3 regions of the Blautia luti genome follow, and region 3 is predicted to be linked to each of the others. Evidence: riboswitches for the same ligand, from Rfam matches in the RefSeq annotation. Region 3 holds a riboswitch; each other region holds the start of a gene.
What was found. A riboswitch is a leader RNA that binds a small molecule or an ion and turns the genes downstream of it on or off. The one in region 3 is predicted to bind cyclic di-GMP.
Positions count from the first base shown of each region.

Region 1: linked by a shared signal. The riboswitch ahead of R8695_RS15770 (DNA repair protein) and the one ahead of R8695_RS09810 (substrate-binding periplasmic protein) in region 3 are both predicted to bind cyclic di-GMP.
Region 2: linked by a shared signal. The riboswitch ahead of R8695_RS14955 (hybrid sensor histidine kinase/response regulator) and the one ahead of R8695_RS09810 (substrate-binding periplasmic protein) in region 3 are both predicted to bind cyclic di-GMP.

Region 1 covers NZ_AP028156.1:3,409,966-3,420,675, forward strand. The annotation lists gene R8695_RS15760 (LPXTG cell wall anchor domain-containing protein) at 1-1,950, opposite strand, end outside; gene lepB (signal peptidase I) at 1,985-2,593, opposite strand; gene R8695_RS15770 (DNA repair protein) at 2,565-2,849, opposite strand; cyclic di-GMP riboswitch class I at 3,004-3,133, opposite strand; gene R8695_RS15775 (ABC transporter ATP-binding protein) at 3,348-5,231, opposite strand; gene R8695_RS15780 (ABC transporter ATP-binding protein) at 5,224-6,957, opposite strand; gene R8695_RS15785 (MarR family winged helix-turn-helix transcriptional regulator) at 7,032-7,541, opposite strand; partial or broken gene R8695_RS17785 (DUF6783 domain-containing protein) at 7,837-7,980, opposite strand; partial or broken gene R8695_RS17790 (DUF6783 domain-containing protein) at 7,918-8,058, shown strand; gene thrH (bifunctional phosphoserine phosphatase/homoserine phosphotransferase ThrH) at 8,306-8,908, shown strand; gene R8695_RS15805 (NUDIX hydrolase) at 9,000-9,500, opposite strand; gene R8695_RS15810 (glucose-6-phosphate isomerase) at 9,882-10,710, shown strand, end outside.
Region 2 covers NZ_AP028156.1:3,235,026-3,245,735, forward strand. The annotation lists gene R8695_RS14950 (substrate-binding periplasmic protein) at 1-821, opposite strand, end outside; gene R8695_RS14955 (hybrid sensor histidine kinase/response regulator) at 1,136-4,342, opposite strand; cyclic di-GMP riboswitch class I at 4,554-4,644, opposite strand; gene R8695_RS14960 (diguanylate cyclase domain-containing protein) at 5,167-6,927, shown strand; gene R8695_RS14965 (MATE family efflux transporter) at 6,964-8,265, opposite strand; gene R8695_RS14970 (MFS transporter) at 8,455-9,819, opposite strand; gene R8695_RS14975 (zinc-dependent alcohol dehydrogenase) at 9,933-10,710, opposite strand, start outside.
Region 3 covers NZ_AP028156.1:2,080,031-2,090,740, forward strand. The annotation lists gene R8695_RS09795 (response regulator) at 1-2,618, opposite strand, end outside; gene R8695_RS09800 (ABC transporter substrate-binding protein) at 2,624-4,474, opposite strand; gene R8695_RS09805 (ATP-binding response regulator) at 4,474-6,654, opposite strand; gene R8695_RS09810 (substrate-binding periplasmic protein) at 6,638-7,453, opposite strand; cyclic di-GMP riboswitch class I at 7,631-7,724, opposite strand; gene R8695_RS09815 (glucosaminidase domain-containing protein) at 7,861-8,631, opposite strand; gene R8695_RS09820 (bifunctional 5,10-methylenetetrahydrofolate dehydrogenase/5,10-methenyltetrahydrofolate cyclohydrolase) at 8,633-9,487, opposite strand; gene R8695_RS09825 (cyclodeaminase/cyclohydrolase family protein) at 9,631-10,260, opposite strand; gene R8695_RS09830 (formate--tetrahydrofolate ligase) at 10,360-10,710, opposite strand, start outside.

The DNA.
Region 1 (10,710 bases), 1.3 Mb from region 3:
TTCTTCATCTGAAGTTACAACCTTTCCATCTTTTACTTTTACCCCCTTGGGGAATGATATATTATCAGGCAAGGTAAATATATCTGTCACTTTCACATAATCTGTCCAGATTTCACCATAATTTTCTCCATTAGAGTGATTTGCTTCAATAGTATATTCATAATTTCCTGTCAGATTTGATCCTGATACCTCTGTATACGCCTGCTTCTGATTATTTACTTTCTTTGAAACCGGATACCACTCATTCTTTGCAACCCATGTAAGAGTTTGAGAATCACCTAAATAATCTGTTCCTGATGTTCCCTCAGGAGCTTTCGTTCTGGTTTCATCTACAGATAACGTCATCTGTGTCTTAGCGGGCATTGTTCCATTTGTAGAACTCAACTCTACATCGAACTCAATTGTAGAACCAGCAGGCTGTTCATATTTAATATAATATTCTCCATTTTCCTCCACTAGTTCTAATTCCAGCGCATCCTTTCCACCATTATAGTTTACAGTCCGCTTTCCATTTTTAAATCCCTCTATATGCACTCCTTCTGGCAGCTTTCCAACTTTAACATAAACAGTTGCTTTAGAGTTAGGATTATTTGCCTGAGAATATGTTGATACAACTTTTGCAGAAAGTGGCTCGCCAGTGTTATCTTCTGGTTTTGATGCTGACAATTCAACTTTAATACGCTGATTAACCGCATCTCCATCTTCTCCGGTAGCTGCCATAGAACTCGTCTCATCATCCAGTGCTTCCGGTGCATCATCTTCGTCTTCTTCAGCTGCCTGTGCTGGTTCCGGTGTCTCCTCCGGCTCCGCCGTCGGAGTTTCTTCTATATTATTATTGTCCGGTTCCTGTGCGTCTGCATCGTCCGCTGCCGGTTCTGCGTCGCCATAGTCGAAGTTCGGGTTGCGTGGCATGGTTACGTAGCCGACGATGATCGCGTTGTCCAGGTTGTATGTATTCTGTTTTACTTCTTTATCAGAGTCGCCGATCACGGTAGTTACCTGGGCGTCATTGGCGTTGAGGACGATTCCGGCGTGGTCGGGGGTGCCGTCCTGGTTGCCGTCGAGGATGATCAGGTCGCCGGTGTTCGGGGTGTAGCCTTCTTTGGAGACCGGTGCCCATTCCCAGCAGTCTGATGGCTGTACCATTGCGGATGACGGGATGCCTGCATAGCTGAGACAGAAGTCTGTGAACTGTGCGGACCAGTTATCGCGGTACGGGTCGCCTGCCCATGCGCCGTAGCGGGTGTAGCCGTTCATTGTGGCGCCGTCTTCTGCTACATTATAATTGGAAGTGCTTTCTCTGTAGCCGATCTGTGTCTGGGCGATGGCTGCCAGATCGCTGCCCCAGTTTCCTGTCAGGGATACAGAGCTTACAGAATTCTGCCATGTATCTGCATCTTCTACATCTGCATTCGGGTCAGAGTAGCATGCCAGTGAATGTGCATGCTCTTCTTTACCACAGGCAAGTACCTGCTCGTAGCATTCTGCTGTGTGCTGATGTCCTTCGCTCTCCTCCTGGTCACAGGTGAGAATGTCCTCTGTCTGGTAGCATTCCTCTGTGTGCTGGTGTCCTTCATTCTCTTCCAGTCCGCAGATCAGATTGCCTTCCTCATCATAGCACTCTTCTGTATGAGTATGAGCACCTTCACCCTCTTCCAGTCCGCAGATCAGCGTCTGTTCCTGGGTATAACATTCATCCGTATGGGTGTGTGCTCCTTCGCCTTCTTCTTTCCCGCAGATCAGACGGTTCTCATAACATTCATCCGTATGAGTATGTTCTTCTATTCCACAGTGAGGAGTTCCCTCTGCAGTAAGTGCCGGAAGGATCAGCGCATATACAGTACAGAAAACTACTATACATGCCAGAATACTGACCGCTTTCTGCCAGCGTTTATGCTTCCGGTTCTGCAGCTTGAACTTCGCCGCCTGATGCAACAACGTATTTTTCATCTGACATCTCTCCTTTTCCCTTTTCCTGTTCCCCTTACTTCACAGGACCTGCTGAACTCAAAGGCCAAAGCCTGAATACAATCTTTCCTACGATCTGCTCCTCTGCCACGCAGCCTACTGATGTATTTCGGCTGTCAATGGAAGTGGATCTGTGATCTCCCATCACGAAGTATCTGCCATCCGGCACCTGATAGGGGAGTTTGATATTGCAGTCTCCCAGAGACTTCTCTACCAGATAGGGTTCGTCCAGGGGGTCGCCGTCCACTGTGACATTTCCCTTCTCATCGATATCTACCCAGCTTCCGGGACCTGCGATCATTCGCTTCACCAGAATCTTATTATTATAGTAGAAAGCGATCACATCTCCCTGGGTGAAATCTGCACCTTTCACAGATACCACGATCTGACCTTCCTGAATAGTGGGATACATGGAATTTCCATATATCTGCAGTACCGGAAGTAACAGTACGGCGATCAGAACTGCCGCGGCTGCTACTGCGATCAGTGTACCGATGGTATTGCGCAGCACCTGATAAAACCGGTGCCTGTATTTACTTCTGTTTAACTCTGCCTCCAGCTGTGAGACTGTGGGCAGGGAAGTAATTTCTTTTTTCTTATGCTTCCTCATGCTGAATGCTTTCATTCTCCCGCCTGTCTGCATGCTGTCTGATATTCTCCAGATACTGGTCTGCTGCCTGCTGTGCTGCCTCGAATACCTTATTGATCCGAAGTGCTGCTTCCGCGATAGATCCGGCTTCCTGTTCCATCAGTCTCCGGTCTTCCAGCTTCTGCTTCGTCTCCTCCAGCTCCTGCTGCAGGCGCTGCACTTCTTTGCTCTGTTCCAGGAGCATTTCCAGTAAATCTGTGCGGCTTAAACGCCGCAGCTCTTTTTCAGTCATTATGCTCTCCATCCAAGTTTATTTCTCACTGCATTTGTTTCTGTGCAGAAATGTTTCTTTTTGATGCTTATTTTTGATTTTATTAAGTCATATTTTTGACTTTTTCTGACTTTTAACATACAAAAAAAGCCACAATTATTCTTTGATAAAAAATAATTGCAGCCGAACTACCTTATAAATTAATCCTTCCCGGATTAATACTCCTCTTATGTATGTAAATACTTTTTTATCAAAGGCTCCAAGCTTTGCGTCCCTGGCTCACACCAGGTTTGCCAATTCCATATTCAGTTTCGTACGTTTCACCATGCTTCTCATATTATACCTCTTGGGACAAAAATTTGTCAACCGGTACCAGTCCGTTATATTGTACAATTTTACGTTCACTTTTTGCATATTTCGTACAATTTTCGGTTTTATCAGTAATATATATATAAAAGCGCCTGCCAATCTGTTACTATTGACGATTGACAGGCACTTTTTGGTTAGACCAATTCGGTTTTATGATAATTCCAATTTTCCGGTATACAGCTGATAGTAAGTTCCTCTCATCTTAATGAGGTCTTCATGATCGCCTCTCTCGATGATCTTACCATGATCCAGTACGATGATGGCATCGCTGTTTCTGATGGTTGAGAGTCGGTGAGCGATTACGAATACGGTACGGCCTTTCATCAGGTTATCCATACCTTTCTGTACGATACTTTCTGTACGGGTATCGATACTTGAAGTTGCTTCATCCAGGATCAGTACCGGCGGGTTGGCTACGGCTGCTCTGGCGATGGAGAGAAGCTGGCGCTGACCCTGGGAGAGTTCTTCGCCGTCTCCGCTTAACATGGTGTCGTAGCCCTTTGGAAGCATCTTGATGAACTGGTCAGCATGAGCCAGTCTTGCTGCCTCGTATACTTCCTCATCTGTGGCATTCAGTTTACCATAACGGATGTTTTCCTTGATAGTTCCTGTGAACAGGTGCGTATCCTGAAGTACGATTCCCAGAGAACGTCTCAGGTCATCTTTCTTAATCTTGGTGATATTGATTCCGTCGTAACGGATCTTACCTTCCTGAATATCGTAGAAGCGGTTGATCAGGTTTGTGATAGTTGTCTTTCCTGCGCCTGTAGAACCTACGAAAGCAAGTTTCTGTCCAGGTTTTGCGAAGAGGCTGATGTCTTTCAGAATGACTTTATCCGGATTGTATCCGAATGTAACGTCTTCGAAACGAACATCTCCGGTCAGTTCTGTGTAAGTTACAGAACCATCTGCGGAATGCGGATGTTTCCATGCCCACATACCTGTTCTTTCTTTACATTCTGTAATGTTGCCGTTGGCATCTTTTCTTGCATTCACAAGTTCTACATAACCTTCATCCTCTTCCGGTTTCTCATCAATGAGTTTGAAGATACGTTCTGCACCTGCAAGTGCCATAACGATGGCGTTGAACTGCTGTGCCACCTGCATAAATGGCTGAGTGAAACTCTTTGTGAACTGTAAATAGGAAGCCATAACACCAAGAGTGATGCCACCCACACCAGTTACAGAGAGAAGTCCGCCAAGTACTGCTGTCAGTACGAACTGCAGGTTACCGATGTTACCGATCACCGGTCCCATCATATTTCCGTATTTATTGGCATTTGCGGAGCTCTCGAAAAGTGCTTCGTTGAGTTTATCGAATTCTTCTTTTGATTTATCTTCGTGGTTGAAAACTTTTACCACACGCTGACCATTCATTCGTTCTTCCACGAAACCGGTCACATCTGCCAGAGATACCTGTTGACGGATGAAATATTTGCCACTGTTGGAACCAATCTTACTGGTAACCTTCAGCATAATAAAAATAATCACAACTGCCAGAATCGTAAGCAGCGGACTTAACAATAACATGGAAATAAAGGTAACCACGATCGTAAACAGTGCCATCAGTGCCTGTGGGATCGCCTGACTGATCATCTGACGCAGGGTATCTGTATCGTTAGTATAGAGGCTCATGACAGATCCGTTTGTATTCTGGTCGAAATAGCGGATCGGAAGAGTCTGCATATGCTCGAACATATCATCACGGACACTTTTAAGCACACCCTGACCGATATAAACCATCATTCGGGTATAAATAAATGTGGCAATCACACCAAGTGCAAAAATACAGCCAAGGACTGCAAGTGCCTTATAGAGTTCTGCAAAGTTCGGATCTGTCTGTCCGATCAGCGGGATGATAAAGTCATCCAGCAGAAATTTCAGGGACAGGGATACTGCAATACTTGCTGCGGAACTGATAAAGATGCAGATAAATACGATGATAAACTGTATCTTATGGGTTCCTGTCATATATTTCAGAAGTCTTTTGGCAGTTTGGATGGTGTTCTGGTCTAATTTTTTCTTCTTATTCATCGTCTCCGCCTCCTTTGACCTGTGATTCATATACTTCTCTGTAAATATCATTTGTCTTCAGCAGTTCTTCTGAAGTACCCACACCTGCGATCTTACCGTCATCCAGTACGATGATCTGATCTGCATCTTCAATAGAAGAAACTCGCTGTGCGATAATAATCTTTGTTGTGTTCGGGATCTCCTCGCGGAAAGCCTTACGTATCAGGGCATCTGTTCTTGTATCTACTGCACTGGTAGAGTCATCCAGGATCAGGATCTTCGGTTTCTTGAGAAGAGCCCTTGCAATACACAGACGCTGCTTCTGACCGCCGGATACGTTGTTACCGCCCTGAACGATCATTGTATCGTAGCCATCCGGGAACTCACTGACGAATCCATCTGCCTGGGCCAGCTTACAGACCCTCCGAACTTCTTCCTCACTGGCATGTTCATCACCCCAGCGAATATTGTCATAGATGCTTCCTGAGAACAGCACATTTTTTTGAAGTACCATGGAAACCTGGTCACGAAGTACTTCCAGATTGTAGTTGCGTACATCCACGCCTCCCACCTGGACATTACCCTTTGTGACATCATAGAGTCTGGGGATCAGCTGCACCAGGGTAGACTTTGCACTTCCGGTTCCGCCGATGATACCTACTGTCTGACCGGATTTAATATGAAGATTTACATCCTTCAGGGAAAGATTTCCTCCCTCTCCTGCATAGCTGAAATCTACATGATTAAAGTCAATGGAACCATCTGCCACATTCTTTACTGCATCAGCTTTATCCTGCATCTCAGGAACTTCATCCAGAACCTCTACAATACGGTCTGTGGATGCTTCTGCTATCATGATCATAACAAACACGAAAGTTACCATGTTCAGGGACATGAGAATCTGAAGTGCGTAGACAATGATACTTGTCAGCTCACCGGTTTCCATGCCACCGAGAACAATTCCTCTTCCGCCAATTGCAACAATGATAATGATTACAGTATACATGGCAAACATCATAACCGGTGAGTTCCATGCAACGATTTTCTCTGCTTTAGTAAACAGATCATAAACATATCTGGAAATTCCATGGAATTTCTCAATCTCATAGTCCTCTCTTACGAAAGCCTTAACTACACGTGAGGCATTTACATTCTCCTGAACGGAATTGTTCAGGTTGTCATATTCATCAAAGACCTTGATGAAATGCGGATGTGCCTTTTTCGCAATAAAGATCAGTGTACCGCCAAGGACAGGAACAACTATCAGGAAAAGCATTGCGATCGGTTTATTGATCGTCAGTGTCATAATCCATGACAGGATGATCATAAACGGTGCCCTGGCAAGAAGGCGGATACTCATCATGTATGCCTGCTGTACATTTGTGATATCAGTGGTCAGTCGTGTGACCAGACCTGATGTTGAAAAGTGGTCGATATTTTTAAAGGAAAAATCCTGCACCTTATAAAAAATATCGTGTCGTAAATTCTTCGCATATCCTGCTGCTGCAACTGCCGCCATATTTCCGGCCTGTACGCCGAAGAACAGGGAAATCATTGCCATTGCAACAAGGATGACTCCACGCTGGATGATATAGCTCATATCTCCGTTTGCAATACCTACGTCGATAATCTTCGCCATCTCCAGAGGAATCAGAACTTCCATCAGTACTTCCAGGATTACAAGGACCGGAGCCAGTACAGACTGCTTCTTGTATTCCCGGACTGAACGTAAAAGTTTCTTATTCATCTTTGTCGATGTCCTCCTTAATTATAAATTTTCTGTAACTGTTCAGCAGTCCGCTGACTGCAAATACTGAACAGTTACAATTTTTTACTGTCATTTTTAGAATCGCAACCTTGTTTTCGCTGCAGTTCTTCCAGATTCTTGTGCATCATCCACAGTACCTGTTTACACAGAGTTATGTCTTCTCTCGGAATTCCTTTTTCCAGCCAGTGCTCTGTCTTATCAATGTGCTCAAGGATCGCCGGAAGAATGTCTTTCGCCTTATCTGTAGGTACGATCCGTTTCAGACGTCCATCCTGCTTTGCACTTTCTCTGTAAATAAAACCTTTCTTCTCCATCAGCTGAAGCATACTTGTAGCAGTTGATTTCCGTACCTGAAATTCCTCCTCGATATCCTTCTGATAAAGGTCATGGTGCAAAGTTTCCAGAAGAATAAACTTCAGCACATGTTTCTGCAATGTAGTCAGTTCATCTGACTCCATCACAATCGACGGATTATTTCCATTCCGCATCATCTGATGGGAAAGAATCCCGACCAGTCTTCCCATATGCATATCCTCTACTTTAATTTTCAGCTCTTCATCCACACTTCACACCTCCTTTAAGCTGATAAAATCCCACCTCCAAAACTCTGCATACAGACAAAATCTATAGGTGGGAAATTTCATAACTTCTTAATTAGTTAGCATTCTAATAGTTCGTATCCTAACTTTCAACTATTATAGGGATGTATCTATGAATTGTCAACTTCTTTTTGAGAAAGATTTTTTTTGAAATATATTCACATAACATTTGATATTATATCGCTACAGAAATATAATACCAGTAATTACAAATATTACATCTATCTTCAGGGAGGATCTGTATGTCTATAATTTTATATCATGGTTCAGAAAACATTATCGAACATCCGATGTACGGAAAAGGCGCCCGAGAGCGTGTTTGAAAAAGGCTTTCTGCAAGATGTGCGTCACAATTTGTGGGAGATTTTGCACGGATGAGGGCGCCGTAGCGGGCTACGGCAACTGAATTCGGGTGAAATATCCCACAAAGTGGGGCGTGCAGATTGTAGGAATGATTTTTCAAACACGCTCGAGGACATGAAGACTATCTCAGATATTCTCAGCGAATATCAGGAGATCTGCTGTTACTGTTCACTCCGTTCACAGTAACGATCTGCTGGAAATCCAGCATCATATCTTATTTTAATAATTGCAACCCCAATAAGAATATGTTAAGATAGTTTCATTAAGTACAGCGATAAAATATAAAAGTCATCAATATTACCGGGTGCAGGATAACCCCGTAATAACAGCAATCAACAAAGGAAACAAGAGGAGGAACTATCATTATGTATATTACATGTCTTGACGTAGAAGGCGTATTAGTACCAGAAATCTGGATCGCATTTGCAGAAGCAAGTGGAATCCCGGAATTGAAGAAAACTACCCGCGATGAGCCGGATTATGATAAACTGATGAAATGGAGACTTGGAATTCTGAAAGAACACGGACTTGGTCTGAAAGAGATCCAGGATGTGATCGCGAAGATCGATCCCCTTCCAGGTGCGAAGGAATTCCTGGATGAGCTTCGTTCTTTCTCTCAGGTAATCCTGATCAGCGATACCTTCACACAGTTCGCAGCACCTCTCATGGAGAAACTTGGCAGACCTACTTTATTCTGCAATACACTGGAAGTTGCAGAGAACGGCGAGATCACAGGATTTAAGATGAGAGTGGAGCAATCCAAGTTAACTACTGTAAAAGCTCTCCAGTCCATCGGCTTCGACACCATCGCAAGCGGCGATTCATACAATGACCTTGGCATGATCCAGGCAAGCAAGGCAGGATTCCTGTTCCGCAGCACAGAGAAGATCAAAGCAGACTATCCGGAGATCCCGGCTTATGAAGAATATGATGAACTTCTGAACGCCATCAGAAACGCTATGAAATAAAAATCCATATACACTAAAACCCGGCAGCCCTTATCTTAATTCGATAAGACTGCCGGATTTTCATTTATTCCGAAAATTTTCTTTTGTATTCTTACTCAAACGCTCTCCTGATGCTGTCATAATGTAAAAATTTGCCCGCCTCGCCCAGCTCTCTGATCTCATCAGCTGTGGCGAATTTATATCCATCTGTTTCTTCTGTCTGAAGATGCACATCTTTCTCATCAATATCCATGACAAAGCGGTACACATCTACGAAATAATTATCTCCCTCACCTGGGTTCTCTCTCTGATAGGTAAAAAGATAACCTCCTTCTGCATTCCGCGCATCCAGGCCTGTTTCCTCTTTTACTTCCCTCAGTACAGCCTCATAGGATTCCTCGCCTGCCTGTGCTGCTCCACCGGATACTTCCCAGCAGCCCGGCGCCCATGCCTTGGTCATCACACGCTTGGTAATAAGAAAAGTTCCGTCCGGTCTGGCAATCACTCCAAGTACCGTCAGATGGTACTCGCCATCCTTCAGGCACCAGTCATTCCTCTTCATAGTCCGTCCTGTAGGCTTCTTATCTTTATCATATATGTCCCAAAATTCCATTTCTTTTCTCTCCTCGTATCAGTTTCTTCTTGTTTATTATCTTCATCCAGTCTCTCAATATCCATATTCTTCGGCAGAACACAGCTTAATACTACTGCTGCCACGAATACCAATGTTATAACCTTTTCCTTTCCGAACAGACCTGTACCATGTCAGCTGTTCTCTGTTGTATCTATATTATAAATTGTTTCTCCTGATTAGGCAACTTGATGTTTTTTATTACAGGTTTTTTTATTTTCCATGATCCTTGCATTGAAATTGAACCTCTTTTTCAGTATAATTGCTGTATAGAGGATCGTGATTACTGCATTGCTGCTGGTCAATAAGATCGCAGATTATATGGAAGATAACCACACTCATTTTTAAAGGAGGAATATTATTATGGCAACTTGGAAAAACCTGGACACCCTGAATTCCTACGGAAAACTTGCCGGTCTGAAAAATCATGTGAATATTGCTGATGCAATGTCCGGTGAGAAGGGCGCAGAACGTGTAAAGAATTACAACACACCTATGGCAGCCGGCTTAAATTATAATTATGCTGCCAAGGAAGTAGATGAAACTGTTTTATCTGCTCTGGCTGAACTTGCTGATGAGGCACAGTTGATCGATAAATTTCAGGAATTATACAATGGCGCAGTGATCAACACCGGAGAGAAACGTATGGTTCTTCACCACCTTGCACGTAAACAGCTTGGTAACCCGGTAGTAGCAGACGGTGTTGACAAACGTGAATTCTACGTTACACAGCAGAAGAAAGCTGCAGACTTCGCTAATAAAGTCCACGCAGGCGAGATCACCAATGAGAACGGCGAGAAATTTACAACCGTAGTACAGATCGGTATCGGTGGAAGTGACCTTGGTCCACGTGCTTTATACATTGCACTTGAGAACTGGGCAAAGGCCAACAACACATTCAAGATGGAAGCGAAATTCATCAGCAACGTTGACCCGGATGATGCAGCCGCTGTTCTGGCATCTGTCGACCTGGCCCATTCTCTTTTCATCGTTGTATCCAAATCCGGAACAACTCTGGAAACACTGACCAATGAAGCATTCGTTAAGAACGCACTTACCAAAGCAGGCCTGGATCCATCCAGACATATGCTTGCTGTAACCAGCGAGACTTCTCCTTTAGCTAAGAGTGAAGATTATCTTACAGCAATCTTCATGGATGACTATATCGGTGGACGTTACTCTTCTGTATCCG
Region 2 (10,710 bases), 1.2 Mb from region 3:
GGCAGAGTTTCGTACGCATCCAATCCGTATTTTGTAACTATTTTTTCTGTAATCCCTTCACTTTGCATCTCTGTAAGCGTTTCTGTAAGCTCTTCTGCCAATTCTTCGTGAGTTCCTTTTTTGAAAGCAATTCCAAGTTCTGATTTATAAGGACTTTCCTCCAGCATACGGTAAGCGCCCTTGCCATCCTGTATCAGACTGCCAAGCATTGCCTCATGTCCCGCAATCGCATCTGCATAATTTTTTCTAAGTGCAGCATAAAGCTCATTCGGCGAAGAAAAACAGTTCACCTGTTCTGCCTGCGGAAGATCTGATTCTATATTATGAAGAAAGAGATCTTCTGCTTTTGTGGTCGCCTGAACTGCAATCCTCTTCCCTTTCAGATCCTGAAGTGTCCGGATTTCACTCTCGGCTCTTACAACCACCATCTGACGACTGTACATATACGGTCCTGCCCACTGATATTTGTTTTCTCTTTCATTCCTGGAATAGCAGCTCCACAGACAGTCTATTGTTCCATCTGACAAAAGTTTCTCTTTATCTTCCCAGACAACCTTCTCAAATTCAGGCTGATAACCCAGCCTCTGAAAGGCTTCCTCTGCAAGTTCCACATCAATGCCTTTATACTCGCCATCACTCGTCTGATAGCTGTAAGGTTCAAAATAATCTATTCCGATAACAATCTCCGGCAGTTCACTGTCCGATGTTTTCTCTTTCTTTATTCCACATCCTCCCGGTATAAGGCTGCCTGCCAGAAGAAGTGCTGCAATACAAATTCTTTTTCTGCGGGTATGGGAGTCATTCTTTCGATTTTTTCTCATATCCAGTTCCTTTCCATTTATTACTGTTTCATAACCTGCGTGTCAGTGACCTTGCTTTCCCAATTAAAACAGAGGGCTTATCCAATTCGGGTAAACATCAAAACGGTGCAAAAAAAGTTCCACGTAAAAAACTTTTACAGGAACTTTTTTCATAAACATCTCAGGTTTTTGGCTGATCTGCCTATAAATCTGCCAACAAAACTTCTGATACATATTATACATTTCATATACTTTCATGTCTACAATTATTTACTGCTATGAAGTATAAAGTACACCTCGTATTACTGTTCACTCCGTTCTCAGTAACAAATAAGTTACAGCCAGCTCTCCAGAACATCATTCAGCTTATTCATATCCAGCGGTTTCGCAATATGTCCATTCATGCCTGTATTTTTTGCCAGCTGTACATCTTCTGCAAAAGCATTTGCAGTCATGGCAACAATCGGAAGTCTTCCCTGTTCGCCCGGAAGGCTCCTGATTGCTGCGGTTGCCTCATAACCATTCATGACAGGCATTTGAATATCCATAAAAATAAGATCATACAAACCTTTCGGAGAAGCTTCCACTTTTTCAACTGCAATTTTTCCATTTTCCGCTGTTTCCACTTCTGCCCCTGTCATCTGCAGAATTTCAACAGCAATTTCTCTGTTCAGCTCATTATCCTCAACCAGCAGAATCCTTTTTCCTGTATAATCTGCTTCTGACAGATCATCCAGATAATTTCTTGCTGTTTTTTCTTTTCTGCCTGAAGTAAACTGCCGCAGTGTTGCCGTCAGCCGGGAACGGAACAGCGGTTTTGCAATAAAAGCATCTACGCCTGCAGCCTTTGCTTCTTCTTCGATCTCGCTGAATTCATAAGATGTCAGTACAATAATGGTAATCTCTTTCCCTATCCGTTCCCGGATCTGTCTGGCTGTTTCAATTCCGTCCATATCCGGCATTTTCCAGTCTAAAATAACAGCAAAGTAATCATTTTTTAGCTCATGACGTGCATAACAGCGCTCAACGGCTTCTCTGCCGGAAAGGACCCATTCGCCTGTAATACCGACTTCTTTCAGCGTGGCAACTGCACTTTCACAGCATGTCCTATCATCATCCACAACCAGAACCGGCAGATTCATCAAATCTCTGTCCTGTTCTTTTTCTTTTTCCTGAAGCTCCAGATAAATTGTTACTGTAATTTTAGTTCCCTTGTGTAAGGTGCTGTCCACTTTAATATTGCCATTCATCAGGTTCACAATATTTCTGCTGATCGCCATTCCCAGACCGGTTCCCTGAACCTTGGTTGTCCGGTGGTCATCTGCGCGGCTGAAAGGATCAAACATGATTTTCTGGAATTCCGGCGTCATACCGATTCCATTATCTTCAATCGTAAATTCATAGCATCCAAGTTCTGAAAATCCATTTGGCTTTTCCTCTATGGAAAAAATAATATTCCCACCATCTGGCGTATACTTGATTGCATTGCTCATCAAATTCACAAATACCTGCTGGATTCTCAGGCTGTCACCACAGACAGCCTCATGTTCAATATGATTGATGTGTATATCAAAATTATGTTTATGTTCATCAAGCACCGGTTTCGTAAGTGTAATAAGATTATCTACCAGCTCTGACAGATTGAAATCTTCCTGTGCCAGTGTCATTTTTCCACTTTCAATACGTGCCATATCCAATACTTCATTGATCAGCCCCAGCAGATGGCGGCTTGATTCTGTGATCTTACTGAGACATTCAATAACTCTATCCTGGCTCTCAATATTTGCTCCTGCGATTGCCGTCAGACCCACAATCGCATTCATTGGTGTCCGGATATCATGTGACATATTGGAAAGGAATTCTGTCTTCGCTCGATTTGCATTTTCTGCGGACCGGTAAGCCTCTTTCAGTGCCTGACGGGATTCAATCTCTGCTTTCTTCTCCTGTGTCACATCCATGGATGCCAGCAATACCTTTTCCAGCTTTCCGTTCTTCCATTCCAAGGGAATATAAGAAGCGATTTTATAAGTCTTTTCATCCAGGCTGCAATACTCAAACTTATAAATATCATTTTCACTTTTCAGTTTTTTCCGAATATTATCCGGGGCTATCAGGATATCTATAGCTTCCAATGGTTCCAGTGTCTTATATTTTTCAAGAACCTGCATCTGAAAATCATGATAAAATCCCAGAGGTTTATATATCATCTGTCCATTCAGATTGTAGAATTCATATCTGTCATTTTCCAGATCACAGACAACAAAACGGTCAACCAGACGCACAATACTCTGAATCAGCTGCCCCATGGAAGCATTATCCGCTGCCATCTGCAGATGCCGTGCGCTCTCTACCTTTGCCTCTGTGATATCACGCAGAAAGATCATGGCATATTCTGAATCCTCTATCTCGCCACGTATAATCACATTGCGGACCCATCGTTCTTCTCCATCCAGAGTGATTCGGCACTCTAAAGATAATTCTGTTTCCAGACCTTTCAGTTTTTCTGCAATATAACCACGGTCATAAAAAGCAGCTACCGCTTTCTTATCTGTTTCCACAACATAGGAATCCACCAAATGCCGGATCAGTTCATCCCATGTACGACTCTGTTCAAAAACTGTCATCAGGGACGGTTCAACCTTAAAGGTATCAAATGTGTTTGCTTCCAGGTTTACATAATATTCGCACAGATCTGTTTTCGTAAAGGCACGGTGGAAAGCAGCTGACTTTTGTGCCTGCATAGACTCTTTTTTTTCTGCATCAATATTGATAAATATGCCGGCAATCCTGCTGGCAGAACCATCCAAACGGCGTATTACTTCTGCCGATGCCCGAAACCACTGGTATTGATTATCCTTCATTCTCATACGATACTCTACCTGGTATTTTATCTGGTTCGTCTTATCCTTAATTGCCGCCTGAAGCTGCACCATTACTCTTTCTTTATCCTGTGGATGCAGAAGATCTGACCAGGATTCCAGTTTATTCGGAAAATCCAGAGTGTCATGATAGCCAAGCATTTTTCGGAATTCATGACTCCAGTTTGCATTCACAATCTCACTGTTTTCGTCACAGTCAAAATACCAGAAGCCGGAATAGATAGCCTCATTGAGCAGTGTCAAATTTACATGATCCCAGTTGACCTGTACGGACATAACCCAGATCTGTCTGCCCGCCTCATCTGTCGCATCCTCTTTACAAAGCCGTACATTTTTCACTGTACCGTCTGCTGCAAGGATCTGTGCTTCCCCTGTTCCGTGAAGCTGCAAAAAACGGTCTCGCTCCAGTATATCTTCCTCGTCATAAAAGAAGTTTCTCAATGAGCCTTTTGTCTGTTCCATGAAAGTATCGAATGTATATCCTGTACTATGCAACAGCAGATTATTCACAGACAAAATAGACAGGTTTTGGTCATAAGATCCTGTCATTATACCTACCCCGCCATTATTTTCCAGTGTTTTCTGTACGGCCTGTGACATGGCCTGTGTCTGTCCCGTTACAGTCTCACCTAAAGAATATATTTTGTCTTCATAATTTCCCATTTTATAAAAATCCTCTCTTCATCCTGCCTTTATCTGTATACAGAGAACCTGTACCTGTCAGTTTTCGTACCCTTTTAGGCATATAAAAAGGACACCTGCCAAAATATGCCAGTGTCCCTACTATATTTCTTTAAAATCACACATCTATATAGTATAAAAGTTATCAAAATCTCTTCCGTTTTCACATCTTTTCCATATATAATATGGAAGCAGTTGCAACCGGCTGACCTGGTCAAACTTGCTGACTTTAGCCCCTTCTGGCTTTGCGTCCCTGCCTTTCAACAGGTTTGCCTTTAAATAATTTCCATTTTTATCAAAAATACCACGAATGTTTTTACACGTCAATAATAAATTCCATTGCCGCAGGCAATCTGGAATGAATTTCGGCTACGTTACTGAAAACATAATGAACAATAACGTTGTAAAGAGCATGCTGATTGTGGGAATACTTTTTTATTTCCGGTCAAAAGCAAGGCATACAGGTACCGGATCCTGAATTTCCATTCTGTCAGGTTCTACCATGCAGTCATAGGCCAGAATATGTACACCTGCCCATTGATCTCCACATGTGCAATAAAACGATTGGGGCGATCTATGAAACGACCCTCTGTGATATGTTCGTACTTCGTTTTTTCTGCTCCTCTTTACGCATTGTATACATACCATAGCATGTTTTCCCCATACCTACAACATTTTCACCTTAGGAAACTTTTATATCTGTCTGATTTTACCTATGTTTTAAAAAAAATTCATTCCGTTTTTTCATTTCTGTGCTATAATGTTCCATCATAAAAATATCCGATATATAAATTGAGGTAAAACAGGTGAAGAAAAAAAATCTTGTGCCTCTTATGGTTTTTTTACTGGGCATGTGCCTTGTTGGTTTCATCGTATACAAAACAGACACTCACGAAAAATGGCAGAGACGCACAACCGCACAATTAAATGTATCAACCTACGGTGAACGTATTAAAAATGAAATTACAAATGGAATTGCGATCACAGATACTCTGAAACAGGTTCTGATCAGTGAAAATGGAGATATCAAGCAATTTGATACGATTGCAGAAAATCTTATATCTGATTCTATTGAAAGTGTACAGCTTGCTCCGGATGGTGTTGTAACAGATATTTATCCTGCTGAGAGAAACGAGGCAGGTAAAATTGATCTGCTCCATGATAAAGACCGTGGCAGAATTTCCTGTTATGCAAGAGACAACCATACAATCATTACACAGGGACCCTTTAAATTGACACAGGGCGGCTATGGAATTGCAGTCCGCAATCCGGTCTACCTGAATGATGAGCACGGACAGGCGTATTTCTGGGGATTTACCATTGTTATCCTGCGTGTTCCTGATATTTTTTCCGACTCGATCCATGCACTTTCAGGTTTTGGATATGAGTACAGACTTTCCAAAACAGAAACTCCCTGGAGTGACACTTATAAACCCGTTTACCAGTCAGATGGTCAGATAACGCAGCCGGTTTCTTATGATTTTACCATAGGGAAAGAAAGCTGGAAGTTCGAAGTAACTCCTGAAAGCGGGTGGAGAAACAATCTATTGATCGTAACAGTCAGCACGATTTTTACCGCTATCACCTTACTTCTGTCAGGGCTTACCAGGGTATGTCTGGTATCAAAAGAAAACAAAAATAAATTTCAGATACTGGCACGCACGGATTCTCTTACAGGTATTTACAACCGCTATGGATTTGACGAATCAGCAGAAAAGATGATGGATAAAAATCCGAAAGGACATTTTGTGGCCGCACTCCTTGATCTCGATGATTTTAAGTTTATTAATGATATTTATGGCCACGCCTATGGAGACAAAGCATTAAAGAGTCTGGCAGACAGCATGAAAACATTTTTCCCATCTGATGCATTACTGGGAAGAAACGGTGGGGATGAGTTCTGTATTCTTTTACAAAATTATACCTGCGAAGATGCAAAAGAACTGCTGCAGCAATTTACCGGACTTCCAAAGACATTCTCATACAAGGGAAAAGAACAGTCATTTAACATTTCTCTGGGATATGCGGAATATCCCACATTTGCAGCCAGCCGTTCACAGCTCATGCGCTGTGCTGATGCAGCCCTCTATGCAATAAAACTTCATGGAAAAAACGGATGTATGGCTTACAGGGAAGGTCTTCAGTCAGGAATCCGTAAACAACTGGGATTCGCATTTAAAGATGTCTCTGAACACCTTCCGGGTGCATTTATCATATACAGAGCGGACAAAGACGATGACGAACTCTTTTATGCAAACCATGAGTTCCTTCATATGACCGGATATAAAGATATGGACGAACTGTTCAGACTCACCAATAAGCGCTTCCGCAGCCTGATCCGAGAAGATGAACAGAAACAGATCGAATCCAGTATCTGGGAACAGATTGATAGTGGTAATAAAAATGACTATATTCACTTTCACCTTCGAAAGGCTGACGGATCCTATCTTTCTGTCCTCGATCACGGAAGAATCGTAGAAAGCCAGCAATACGGAAGAGTATTCTATGTATTGTTCATGGACTGGGAGGCTATGCATATTCATTACAGCGATAAATTTTCCGGATAATAACAGACATACGACTGTTTTTCACGAAACCATAGTTCAGACAACTGCCATGCTTTTTCTTCTGTCTTTATATGCCAGAAACAGAATTGTCAGAAACGTAACTGTCTCCGCTGCAAGAAGAGAGATCCAGATTCCATTTAATCCAAATAATTTCGCAAGTATAACTGCGCAGATAACAATAGCAATAATTCCTCTCAGTAATGATCCGACAATCGCAATTTTCGGTTCATCTACTGCTGAGAAATATGCCACCAGTACAATATTGATTCCTGCCACTATAAATCCAAGGAAATACAGACGCAGTCCTGTATGTGCATAATTCAATAACTGAACATTGTTTTCACTGTTGAAAATGCTGATCAGCGTGTCGGTTGAAGTCCAGATGATCAATTGGATCAGTGCTTCTACAGCAAGACATACGAGCAGGCTCCATTTCAGAAGTTTTCTTACCTGAGTGGGCTGACCTTTTCCGTAGCTTTCACTGATCAGGGGCTGTGCTCCCTGGGCCAGACCGTTGAAAATTGCAAATGCCACGATAGAAAGGTTTGCCACAACTCCATAGGCTGCTACACCCATATTTCCCGCGATTCCCAAGATCAGGAAGTTAAATACAATGGCGATCACACCGGAAGACAATTCCCCGACAAATGCGGAAACTCCCAGCTGACAGCAGGAAATCAGGTGTCTGAATGACGGTTTTTTCCAATGGAATCCTACATGGTTTCTGCTGCTCCTGTAGTGTGTGGCACAGACGCTCATTGTTACGATCGGACAGATTGCAGTAGCAAGTCCTGCTCCGGAAAATCCCAGACCGACAGGAAACATGAATATATAATCAAATATAATGTTAAAGATACTTCCACTGATGGAACCGATCATTGCAATAGAAGGCGCTCCATCGTTTCTGGCAAATGCAGTAAATGTATAATTTGACATGAAGAATGGTGTTGCGATCAGAATAATTCTCACATAGTTTCGTCCAAGTCCGATCAGTCCGGCATCTGCACCCAACAAAGCCAATGCTTTGTCCGGAATAAAGATTCCGATCAGCATAAATGGAACTGCAGCCAGTATACTCCAGGTTACTGACTGTACGAAATAATGTTCTGTATTTTCTCCTTTTGCCCTGCTTATGGCATACCTGGTAGCGGAACCAATCCCGATCATAGCCCCAATCGCATAGATCAGTCCATAAACCGGCAGGATCAAATTGAGAACTGCCAGTCCGTCAGCACCGGAATATACAGATATAAAGAAAGTATCTGCCAGAACATAAACGGAAATCCCGATCATTCCGGCAACACTCTGGGTTACATATCTGGTGAATCTTTTCAGCATAATACTCCGCTCCTTCGTTATATTGTCAGCATTGTCTTCCTTTCATCTGCAGACTTATCTCACCATTATACCCATATAAAACAAAAATGCAACCACAAAAACTCCAGACATAAAAATCTCCTTAAGCAGATTTTTTAATGCTGCTCAAGGAGACTCTGTTGATATTCGCAATTCACTTCACGACACTCTTTATTTTACCCGGTTTTTTTTCAGGTCTTCTACAATTTCATTGTAACGTTTTTTATTCAGGCGATAGAAAAACAGTACAATTGCTGTCACTATCCATAAAACTCCCGGAATTGTAGTAAAGGAATGTCTCATAATACTGAGAACAGCCGGATTCTGTACATGATTTGCCACATATCCATATTTTCCAAGAAGTGCTGCAAGTAGAGCAGTTCCTATTGCCATGCCAATTTTATTTCCCAGTGACACAAATGCATATTGAAAACCATCATTCCTTAAGCCCGTTTTCCACTCTCCGTATTCTACGCAGTCGGGAATGATCGCATAGATTGCAGTGTTAAATCCAGAAAAAAAGAATTGTGTAATTCCTGCAAGTGTATAGAACGCTGCCGGTGTTTCTTTTACATTGAAGAAGAACATACAGAGCATGGAAATTCCGGTAAAAAGGGCAAAAATAGATGCAGTTCTTCCTTTATTATTCAATTTTCGGAATACAGGCTGGAAACATGCAGCACCGATAATGGATGGAATGATAATGCACATGGAATATGTAGTATAGTAGGATGCATTTCCCTCTACATAAGTGAAATAGTATAAAACATCTGCATTTCTTCCATAAAGTGTAAATCCGAATAACACCTGTCCGATTAATGCCAGAATATATGGGCGGTTCTGTATCACTGCTCTTAACTGCACTTTTATGGATATTTTGTCTTTTTCCGGCATAATCACCTGCTCTTTTGTTTTTGCGAAACAGAAGAAATGACAGGCTGCAAAAATACATCCGTATATGATTGCTACCAGTAGGTATCCGGTTTTAGCACTTTGACTGCCAAGTTTTCCAATCAGTGGAACTGTAATGATATTGATAATTCCAATTGCAACCATTGCAGATACTGAACGTGATGTATTAATCTTTGCACGTTCATCGATATCCTGTGTCATTGCTCCACAAAGGGTGCCATACGGGATATTTACACAGGTATATCCAAGTACCAGCAGACAGTATGTAATTACCATATAGATAACCTTTGATCTGTCCGACCAGTCCGGATGTGCCCAGAATGTCATAATCAGAAGCACGGCCGTGATCGGAGCTGCAATGAGAAGCCATGGACGATAACGTCCCCATTTTGTTTTGGTTTTATCTGTCAGTCCACCCACGATCGGATCATTGATCGCATCCCAAAATCTCGAAAACAGCATCAGGGCAGAGACTGCTGCCATACTGATTCCGAATACGTCTGTGTAAAAAATCATGAGAAAATTACTGACGAACATCCAGCTGAAATTACATCCTACATCGCCAAATCCATATGCGATTTTACTGATCAACGGAACTTTTACATTTTCGTTTTTACTCTCCATAATTCCTCCTGCCTGCTGCCATCCTCCGTCTTTCCGTTTACTCATGTGTTCTTTACAGCAGTCTTTTTTATTATATCTTTGTCTTACATAATGCTTATGATCAGCAGGGTATTTTATTTTTCCTGCACATTGATAATCACTTTCATTGTAGTCTCACGGTTATCGTCAATGTACTGGTATGCTTTCAGATAATCTTTAAATGCAAATGTCTTAGAGATCAGCGGTCTTAAATGCACTTTTCCTTCATTCACCAGTCTGATTCCGTCTACATAATCATCATGTCTGTACATCATTGTGCTCTTGATATCAAGCTCATGATCATTTGCAACTGCCAGATCGATCTCAGCCATTCCTGCAAAAACTGCAACCAGCACAATCACGCTTCCTTTTCTTGCATATTTGATCGCCTGTCCCATTGTAATGTTATTTCCTGCACAGTCATAGATAACATCTGCCTTATCCGGTCCAAAGGCTTCTACCATTGCTTCCCCGAAATTTTTATTCCTTGTGTTGACACATACGTCAATTCCACACTCTTTTGCTTTTTCCAGACGAAGATCACTGACATCTGTGATCATAACTTTAGCTGCTCCCATCCCTTTTGCAGACTGCGCTACCAGATTTCCGATCGGACCGGCACCTATCACCACAATATTCATTCCAGTTACATCGCCCATCTGTTTAACACCATGAACAGCTACTGCCAGAGGCTCGATCATTGCGCCCTCTTCATAAGACATATCTTCTGGTATCGGTGTTACTTTTGATGCATCAACTGCAAAATACTCGGATGCAGTTCCTGTTGTCTGGAATCCCATTACTTTCAGCTCTTCGCAGAGATTGTATTTTCCGTGACGGCATGGATAACAATGTCCACAATATACCTGTGGC
Region 3 (10,710 bases):
ATTTCACTGTTCAGTTCATTATCTTCCACAAGCAGTATGCGCCTGCCTCTGAAATCTGAATCTGCTGCCGGAAGAATATTATCATCTGCCTCAGCCTGCTTCTGGCCGATAGCAGCCATCAGAGTCTCTCTGATATCTGACATAAACATAGGTTTGGCACAGAACGCAGTCACCCCTGCTGCCCTGGCTTCCACTTCAATATCTGACCAGTCATAAGCAGTCAGGATAATAATCGGTGTATCATCACCAAGACTTCGGATCTGACGGGTAACTTCAATGCCGTTCATATCCGGAAGACGCCAGTCAATGATATAAGCATGGAATGCATCACCCATTTCCATAGACTGTCGTGCGCGGAGAACAGCCTCCTTACCGGAAAGTGTCCATTCCGAACGCATTCCAACCTTCACAAGCATCTTAGTCACACTGTCACAGGTATTGAAATCATCGTCTACTACCAATGCTTTCAGACCTTCCAGCTCTGCGATTTTCTCTATACGGTGGTTCTCAGGCTGGATCCGCAATGGCAGACGGATAATAAATTCAGTACCTTTGCCCTGTTCTGTCTGAACCTCAATGGTTCCGCCCATCATATCTACGATGTTCTTGGTGATAGCCATACCCAGTCCTGTACCCTGAGTCCTGCTTACAGTGGAAGTCCGCTCTCTCTCAAAAGGAGAAAATATCTTCTGTACAAATTTCTGACTCATGCCGATTCCGTTATCCTTTACCCGGATTTCGTACAGTTCACAGCCTCTCTGTGTACCCGGATACTCTCTCAGCCGGACAGAAACGGTTCCGCCTGCAGGAGTAAACTTGATCGCATTGGACAAAAGATTCAGCAGTACCTGATTCAGCCTGGTCTTGTCACAATAAACATCCTCATTGGTAACATCCATGACATCCATGTAAAGCTCTAACTGTTTCGCATGGATCTGTCCGCTGATAATGGTTTTCAGATCATGAAGAACCTCTGACAGACTGACTTCCGTTTCTTCCAGATGAATCTTTCCACTCTCAATACGGCTCATATCCAGGATATCATTGATCAGTGAGAGCAGATGATTACTGGAGGAAAGAATCTTACCCAGATAATCCCGAACCCTTTCTTTATCATCAATGTTGCTTACAGCCAGTGTGGTAAAACCAATGATCGCATTCATTGGTGTCCGGATATCGTGAGACATATTGGAAAGGAAGGTGCTCTTTGCCTTGTTTGCAGTCTCCGCAGCGCGGACCGCCTCAGAAAGAGCCTGATTCATTTTTCTGTCAGAGGTACGATCTGACAGAACCAGGATATATTTCTTTTTTCCGTTTACCTCGCTGCCCATTGCAACGTTATGAAACCAGCGGTGTTCTCCTGTTTTCTGATGAACATATTCAAAATCCCATTCCTGCTGCTCATGAACCTGGATTTCTTCCAGATAATTCTTTTCCGGATCTTCAACGTCCCCGGGATGCAGTTTCCCAAGGACACAAATATCTTTACGAATCTGTTCTACTGTAATTCCTAGCAGTTTTTCCACATTGGGACTGACGTAATCTGCTTTATATGTTTTGGCATCCAGCATCAGGAAAACGTCATCCACATTCATTGACAGCTTTTGAAACAATTCGTCCCTGTACAGGATCTCCGTATCCTTTCTCTTCAGGTTTACCCTGTTTTTCCGGAGAATAATTCCAATAAAAAGACCTGCAATACACACCGCTACTGCACTTACAAGCAGCATAGTGCTACGCTGCAGAACATTCATACTGGCATTGACGATATCAGCCTGGACAAGTCCCAGAAAGATCCAGTCCTGAGGTTTAGATTTCTCATAGACCAGATAGTAATCCTTTCCATCCAGATTTATCAGCATTGCATCTGTATGTCCTTCCTTAAACTCTTCTGAAAGTTTAAGGATCTCTTTTTCAGACATATCGGAATACTCTCTCAGAATCCCAAAGAAATTATACACCTCTCCCCATGCCTCAGAAGAATGATCCACAACAACACGGCCATCCGGATGAACCACATAACTCTGGGCATTTCCATTGAAAGCAGAAATATTCAGCACATTTAAGATATCAGAGTTTTCATAGGCAATGGCAATGGCATCATATTCAAAGCCCTGATAACTTCCATGAGGCCTGGGAGTAGCAAAAACAAGGAGCTGGGATTTTCCGGGAACCGTTGCATTGGTTATCACATCATTTCCCTGCCGGATCTCATCTTCAATATTTTCCTGCAATCCCAGATACCCGGTTTCACCTGTTGCCATCTTATAGTTCCCGTCCGCTGACAGGAAATAAAAATCTAAAAAGCCTGCATCTTCCTGTGCTTTCTCTATATACTCACGAATTTCACTTTCATCGGAAGTGTTCTGCAAATATTCCCCCCATATATGGAGATAAGTCAGATTCTTATTTGTCAGCTCACTTAGCATATTATCAGACTGATGAAAAATTTCAGTCAGGTGAGAAACACTTTCCTCATAAACAGTCTTCGATACAAACCCCAAATATTGGAAAACAGTCAAAAGGATTCCAACAAATAGGGCAATAAGAACTGCTGCATTCCATCGTTTTCTCACAACCCGTTTCTTTCTGTTTGTATTATGATTCTTAACATCCATTCTTCTCACCTCAGAGTAATGTAGTCTTCAGGCTCTGCAAGAATGGCATTACCATCTGAAACATATGTTGTCCAGGTATCTTCCACAGAGGTATCCCCTCCATCAAATACAATATTTTCCTCTGCCGGATAAGCTTCCATATATTGTGGTGCTGCAAGGCAGGTCACAGTAAAAGTATCCTTGTCCTGAATCTGTTTTCCATTCTTTAAAACTTTACTCAATGTATAACCATTATCCGTTTCCCTGATTTCTACAGAAATACCACTGAACACAGGCAGAGAGCCGCGGTTAAAGGGGATAAAGCCTCCCTGGTAGCCTTCTACGAAGTTTCTGACCGTTTCCTTCAGTTCTGCCCCACTTATTTCACTGCTGTAAGCGGAAAGCTCATTTGGCATGATCATGTCGCCCGCCATTTTTTCTGTATAACCGGCCTTCAGTACATTTCCTGTAAAGCTGTTTCCTGTTGCAATCAGCACATCCGTCCCATAAATACCGCGCAAAGTGTTTGCCATAACAGAATAGGCTTCATTGCCTCCGCTGGTATGGAAACGATTGGAATAAGTTTTCTTTGAATCCAACACAATATCCTCAGAAGTGGATTTTTCTTCAAGAAGCTGGGAATTAAATGACTGATAAGCCTGCTCTGCATTATATTCTCCTGAAATCATCTTAGACACCACATCCCTGGAAATGGAAAAAAAGTCATTTGACGCAATACGGATATACATATGGTTTTCTTCGATTACAGGTTTCACATCCTTCAGATATTCCGTAAGCCGGAAATCCACATCCTGGCTATAGCTTAACAGATCCTGCCCATCATAAATGATCCGGTTCTGCGCATCCTCTGAAAGCATTGTGTTCAGTACCTTCATTGCTTTCTGCCGACGTGTTTCATCCTTTGTCAGGTCACGGTTTAAAGCTATCTGGAAATATGGTGTAGTCATCAGCCACTTTTCGCCGTTCTGCTGAAAGAATGGCAGGAATGTTGTGTTAATGCCCTGATCCTGGAACATTTTTACACCGGCAGAACTGCCGAAATACATGGCAAGCTTACCACTTTTGTACATCTCAACCACATCATCATAATTCATATCCAGATCATTCTGGCTCAGCCCTGTATCCTGAATAAACTGCTCCATACGTTCAAAAGCCTCCGGCCAGACGGTACTGTCCAGACCTTCTCTCTTTGTATTGTCCGGGTCACTGTAGATGGTACGCCACTTACGTCCATCCACAGAAGACAGCTCTGATGCAGACAGACCCTGCAGTGTTTCCATACAGGTATAATCATAGTAATAGTCTGCAGTAAACCCACGGATACCCACCTCATCAAATGCCTGGCAGGCAGAAACGAAGCTTTCATAATCCGTTGGAAGAGGAATATCATACTTTTCAAAAAGATCTTTGTTCACTACAAAGCCATGGGCATCTGCACACACAGGAAGCCAGTTTACACTGCCATCCTGATTTTTGAAATTGTTAAGGTAGGTATCATAGACAGCACCTGCAGCATTGGTTGTGGAAAGATCCATCAGACTGTCCTTCAGGGGGCTTGCATCATGGAGGGAAAACCTGCAGCAGGTTATAATATCCGGCAATCCGCCGTTTTCATTCAGAAAACGATAGAAATCCAGATCATTATTGCCTACTACAAATTCAACGTTGATATCCGGAAGCTGTTCCTGGATGTATGGCGCATATTTTTCATACAGCTTTGTGCTCCATAAATACACTGTGATGGTTTCTGCATCTTCTTTTTCCGCACTTTTCCCGCCGCAGCCAGACAGAAGTGATACGGCTGTCACCATCGCCAAAAGCACAGCAAGTATCTTATTCCATTTTTTCTTTTTCATTATAACTTCTCCTGATTATGTTTTACTAACTCATTGATCGCTTTTACTAATAACTTTCCATCAACAGGCTTGGCAATATGTTCATCCATTCCTGCTTCCTTTGCTCTCATTTTGTCCTCAGTGAACGCGTTTGCTGTCATGGCAATGATCGGTATCACTTTTGCATCCTCTCTGTCCAGAGAGCGGATCATCTTTGCTGCTTCATATCCATTCATGACAGGCATCATAATATCCATAAGAATAACATCAAATTCTCCAGGACTGCTTTTTCTGAATATGTCAACAGCCTCCTGTCCATTCCATGCTTTGGTCACCACAGTGCCTTCATTCTGAAGCACAAATTCTGCAATCTCCATATTCAATTCATTATCCTCTGCCAGAAGAACATGGAGCCCCTGGATAGATGTTTCCGTTTTTTCTTCCGTTTCAGTCCTGTCCTTCATATCTGCATCAATCTGGAATGGAATCCGGATCACAAATGTAGTCCCTGTGCCTTCTTTACTTTCAAAGGAAATGGTTCCGCCCATTTTCTCCACCAGTTTTTTTGTGATTGGCATTCCCAGTCCTGTTCCGGCGAATTTTGTGCGGCTTCCTGCATGTTCCTGTGCAAATGGTTCAAAAATGCGTTTCTGGAATGCCTCTGCCATTCCGATCCCGGTATCTCTGCAGACAAATTCCAATGTGGTCATTGCTGTCTGTTTTGATGGGATTTCCCGACAGCTGATATAGATATATCCGTTTTCTTTGTTATATTTCACCGCATTGGACAAAATATTCATCAGGATCCGCTTCACATGCACCGGACTTCCAATAAGATTCCAGTGTGTAACTTCTTTCTTTTCCCAAAGGATCCGGATATTCTGCTCTGCAGCCACCTGTTCGATCACACCCAGTATTTCCTCAGAAATACTGTTCAGATTAAATGGGATTTCTTCCAAAACCACTTCATCTGACTCCAGCTTGCTCATGTCCAGAACTTCGTTTACCAGTTCCAGCAGCAGATGGGATGCCTCTTTGATCTTTGCCCTGCATTCCGTCTGTTTCTCCATATTGTCTGCATAATGGTCTGCCACATTGATCATGCCGCAGATTCCATTGATCGGTGTCCGGATATCATGGCTCATTCTCTGCAGAAACTCAGTTTTTGCCTCATTGGCTGCTTCTGCTTTTTTTGCTGCTCTTAGAAGTTCTGCTTTATATGTTTCATCTTTTTCCTGTTCCTGTTTCCGGTGTGCCAGATCCACTCTGTAACCCCAGAAGCAGAATATACCGAATATGAGTAAATAAAGAAAAACGACAGCGGTTACATTTAGTGGCAGGTTACGGAATACTTCCGTATCCGGAAGATAGGCATAAATATAATAATCCCGCTGCTTCAGCATGATTCCGTAACCTCCGGTTCCTTCATTTTTTAAATGAAAAATATGCTGACTGTCTGTATGCTCTTTCATTGCCTGGACAACCTGGTTCCCGGCAGTATCCTGTCCCAGCAGGCTTTCATCGTTGCTGGCAACGATGGTTCCCTTGTCTGCAACAATAATCGTTCCATCCTTCTGAGTGCTATAGCCATTTAAAAGGTTCTGTATTGTCAGGGTATAATTTCTGACAAATTCCGGAGATGTGTAATAATAAATTGCAACCATACCTGGTGCATCTTTTCTGGCACAGGCTGCAATGTCGATACGTGATCCGTCTTCTCGGTCAATCCGTTCCGAATAAGATCTTTCTTCATATCCGGTAAAATCCATGATAATGTCTTTTTGCAGATAATCTGTGATCTCATTGGTCAGAGCCTCATCCATGCTGTATTTGCAGACTGTCTTTCCCTCTGCATCCAGCACAAGGATACCATCCACCCAGAGGGTCTGCAGATTTTCTTTCAGAAACTCCTGGCTTAGCCGGCTGCCGTTTTCTGTTTCCATGTCGATATTCGTACTCATCTGTCTGGCACTTTCAATGGCGCGGAGGAGACTTTTAGATTCCGAAGCTTCATTATAATGGGTGTAGGTGGAACACTGCACTTTGACATAGTTTACAGTTTTCACCATCCTGTTCTCTGCTTCCTTTTTCTCTGCCTGAAAAAAGTAATACAGGGAAGCTGCAGTCACACAGATTCCAAGCAGAATGCCGAATATCCAGAATCGCTTTACTTTTATTCTTCTCCTAATATCCAAGATCATCCACCTCCAGATACTTCTGGGGATCATCCAGATATTTTTTAATGATTTTCAGGGATGTGCCATCCTGACGCATTTCTTCCAGCGTCTGATCCATCTGCTCACAGATTCCTCTGTCATCCTCTTTTGCAAAAGCAACACCTATCCCGACCACCATCAGCGGATCTTCCAGGATACGGAAGCTTGCATCATAATCCTTCATGTACTGGACAATGGATTCCTCATGTGCAGCAACTGCATCTACATATCCTTTTCCCAGAAAGGTATAGATTAGTTCCCTGTGCCCAAGACTGATCAGATTGCCCAATTTGGGGATCCTTTCATCTGTCCGGTTCAGAAAGATGCCTTCCGGTTTGGTTGTGGACTGGACGGCAAGGTTCTTTCCCTCCAGATCACTTAGTTTATAGATATCACTGCTCTCATTTACAGCAACTACCTGGCGGCTTGCTATGTAAGGTCCTGCCCAGCGGTAATCGTCAAGGCGTCCTTCCATGGAAAAACAGCCCATAATACAGTCGATCTCTCCGCTTTCTACCAGCTCTTTTTTCTTCTCCCAGTTGATCTGGACAACATCCACCTGATAACCCATTCTTTTAAAAGCTTCTGTAGCCAGTTCCACATCAATTCCTGTGGGAATCCCATCTTCATTCAGATAATTGTATGGCGGATAACTGTCACTGCCCAAGGTGATGACGGGCTTTTCCCTTTCTTTTTTAGTGATATTTGTGTTTTTACACCCTGCCAGGGCAGTTGCTAAAATTCCCACAAGCAGAATGCCTGCAATCACCTTTTTCCTTTTCATCTTTTCTCCATTCCTGCTATTCTTTTCTATTTTTTCTCAAATTTAACCGAATTAAGTAAGTAGCGAAGCGGATGATTTTTATCCGCTTGAAGCCAAAAAAAGTTCCATGTAAAAAATTTCACAGGAACTTTTTCCATAATGCCCATTTAACATTTACCTTTTTTTATTACTGAGGCATGATGCAACCGGTTGGCATGATCAGATTTCAGTCTGACTTTAGCTCCTTCTGGCTTTGCGCTCCGGCTTTTCAACCGGTTTGCCAATAAATGCCATAAAAAATTTTTTTTATTATAGCACTCATACTATATCATGTCTATAAGAAATATATCAATCTGTTATCTGAATAATTATTACTGTTCGCATTACTGTTCACAAAGCATATTGAGAAAAGAATAAACAGTAATGCTTTATGCTTCAGATTTTAAATCTGAAAGTATTTTTCTTAATTTACTTCCGTAATCTTTCCCCGCAGCCCAGCCACCGCCGTATGGATTCTCCTGGATTCCCAGCCATTCTACATAGGGGGCTGTTTCTCTGGTCACATAACCAAATCGTTCATCTACGCATTCCTGATTCAGGTCATCTGTTGATGCGTAGGCTTTGAGATGCTGAACCTGAGCGCGGATTCCAGTTCTTACGTCAGGAAAGGAAATTCCTTTGACTCCATCTCCGGTTGTTCCAAGTCCTGCGAAGTTGAACTGGTCGATTCTGGCATCTCCATCAAATCCAAGCCATCCGGTTTCAAGCATTGCCTGTGCAAAGACCACTTCGCCGCGTACATTCTCTGCGTTTGCTTCTTCTGCGATAATGTCACAAAAGGTTTCGATGTCAGGTGCTCCTCCACTGCTAAGTTCTTCTGATGGGTAAGTGCATCCCTGGCTGTTGTATAATGAACACATATCATCAACGGAAACTGTAGTTTTGCCCATGATCGTGTAGTATCCGTAGGTATTGTCTGTGGGACTTTCGTCGGAGATTATTTCTTCTCCGCTATTTTCTGCATTTTCCAGATGTTTGGGTTTTGAAATCTGACCTTCTCCCGAGTGATCTGCTGTGCTGTTTTCTGTACTGGTGGAGGTTATTTCTTCACTGGCACTTACCAAAGCAGGTGCCCCGAATATCAGGGCACCTGTCATTGTCATAAGTAGCCAGAAATGTTTTCCTGGCACTTTTTTCATCTTATGCGTTTACCTTTCTCATTGCAGCTTCTACTACATGACCAACCAGTACAGAAGTTGTTACGCTTCCAACACCGCCCGGTACAGGTGTAATAGCATCTACGATCGGCTCTACTGCTGCATAGTCAACATCACCGCAAAGTTTACCTTCTGCATTTACGTTGATTCCTACATCGATAATTGTCTGGCCTTCTTTTACGTATTCAGCACCAACAACACCAGCGCGGCCTGCTGCCACGATGATGATGTCTGCTTCACGTGCTACAGACGGCATATCTACAGTTCTTGTGTGGCAGATTGTAACAGTTGCATTCTTTTTAACGAGCATCATTGCTGCAGGTTTACCAACAACAAGGCTTCTTCCGATCACGACTGCTTTCTTACCTGTGCAGTCAATTCCGTAATGATCAAGGATTTCCATACATGCCTGTGGTGTACATGGCGGGAATCCGATCTGTTTGCCAGTGAATACACCAGACATAGAAAGATCTGTCATACAGTCAACGTCTTTTTCAGGAGCAAGTGCGTTCTCGATCACTGCCTGATCCAGATGTTTCGGAAGCGGACGGAATAATAATACACCGTGGATCTTGTCATCTTTGTTTACTTTGTCGATTGTTGCAAGAAGTTCTTCCTGGGAAACATCTTCCGGAAGTAAGATTTTCTCACATGCAACGCCTAAAGTTTCGCAGCGTTTTGTTGCTCCTCTTTCATAAGAGATATCGCTTGGGTTCTCACCAACACGAATGATGCAGAGAGTAGGATTTACTCCTTTTCCCTGAAGCTCTGCTACGTTTGCTTTGATTTTCTCGTTTAACGCTGCTGTTACTTCTTTACCTAATAACTGCTTTGCCATTTGTCGTTCCCTCCAAAATTATGCATTATTATCCTGTATTGTAACTGAATAATTCCAGTATAGCTGACTGATATTTCATATGCACTCTATAAAATATTTCTTCAGAAAAACCGAAAAACAATACAGGATTTTCTATTTTATTATTATTTCAGTCTGCCAAGTACACTGTTGAATGTGTCATCTGCGATCTTTGTGTATTTCTCAAGCATCGCATCTGCTTTTCTGTTTAATTCTTCTGCGTATTCTCTGTCAGCCATGGATTTTGTATTGATGTATACGTTCAGGCTTGCACCCTGTAATGCTGCTTTACAGAAAGCTGCACCAACACCTGCATCACTGATGGCGAGTTTGGAACCTTTTGCACCGAATTCAACGATCAATTCGATAGCTTCACAACATTTCTCCATAATTTCCATAGGTACGGAGCATGCGTCTTTTAATACAATCTCCATAACTCTGGCTTTCTCAGCTTTCTCTTCTTCTGTTTCTTTTGGCATTCCGTATGCTTTGGATAATGGCTCGAATACTTCAGCATCACGTTCGATCAGACGAAGGAAATCCTTCTGTAACTGATCGCATTTTGCTTTTAATTCATACATTTCGTCTTCTACGTCAGCATATTTCTTTTTGCCTACAGTAAGACTTCCTACCATGTTTCCAAGAGCTGTTCCTACAGCACCAACTAATGCAGATGCACCGCCGCCGCCCGGAACCGGAGCTTTGGAAGCTAAAACCTCAACGAATTCTGTGCAAGTACTTGTTGAAAATCCCATCTTTTTCTCTCCTGCTTTCTTTTATTATTCAACAGATATCTGTTTATATTTTTCAGAGGGTGTCTGATACAGACACTCTCTGACATATTTAATAAACTTTTAGAACAGACCTGTGATCTTACCTGTCTCGTCTACATCGATTCTTTCAGCAGCCGGAACTTTCGGCAGACCTGGCATAGTCATGATCTCACCTGTAAGAGCTACGATGAATCCTGCACCAGCGGAGATCTTCAGGTTACGTACTGTAACTTCGAAGTCTGTCGGAGCGCCAAGTTTGGTCTGGTCATCTGTTAAGCTGTACTGAGTTTTAGCTACACAGATCGGGCAGTTGCCGAAGCCAAGAGCTTCTAACTGTTTTGCCTGTTTCTGAGCGTTTGCTGTCAGAACAACTCTCTTACCTCCGTAAACTTTCTGAACGATCTGGTTCAGTTTGTCTTCGATAGAACCTTC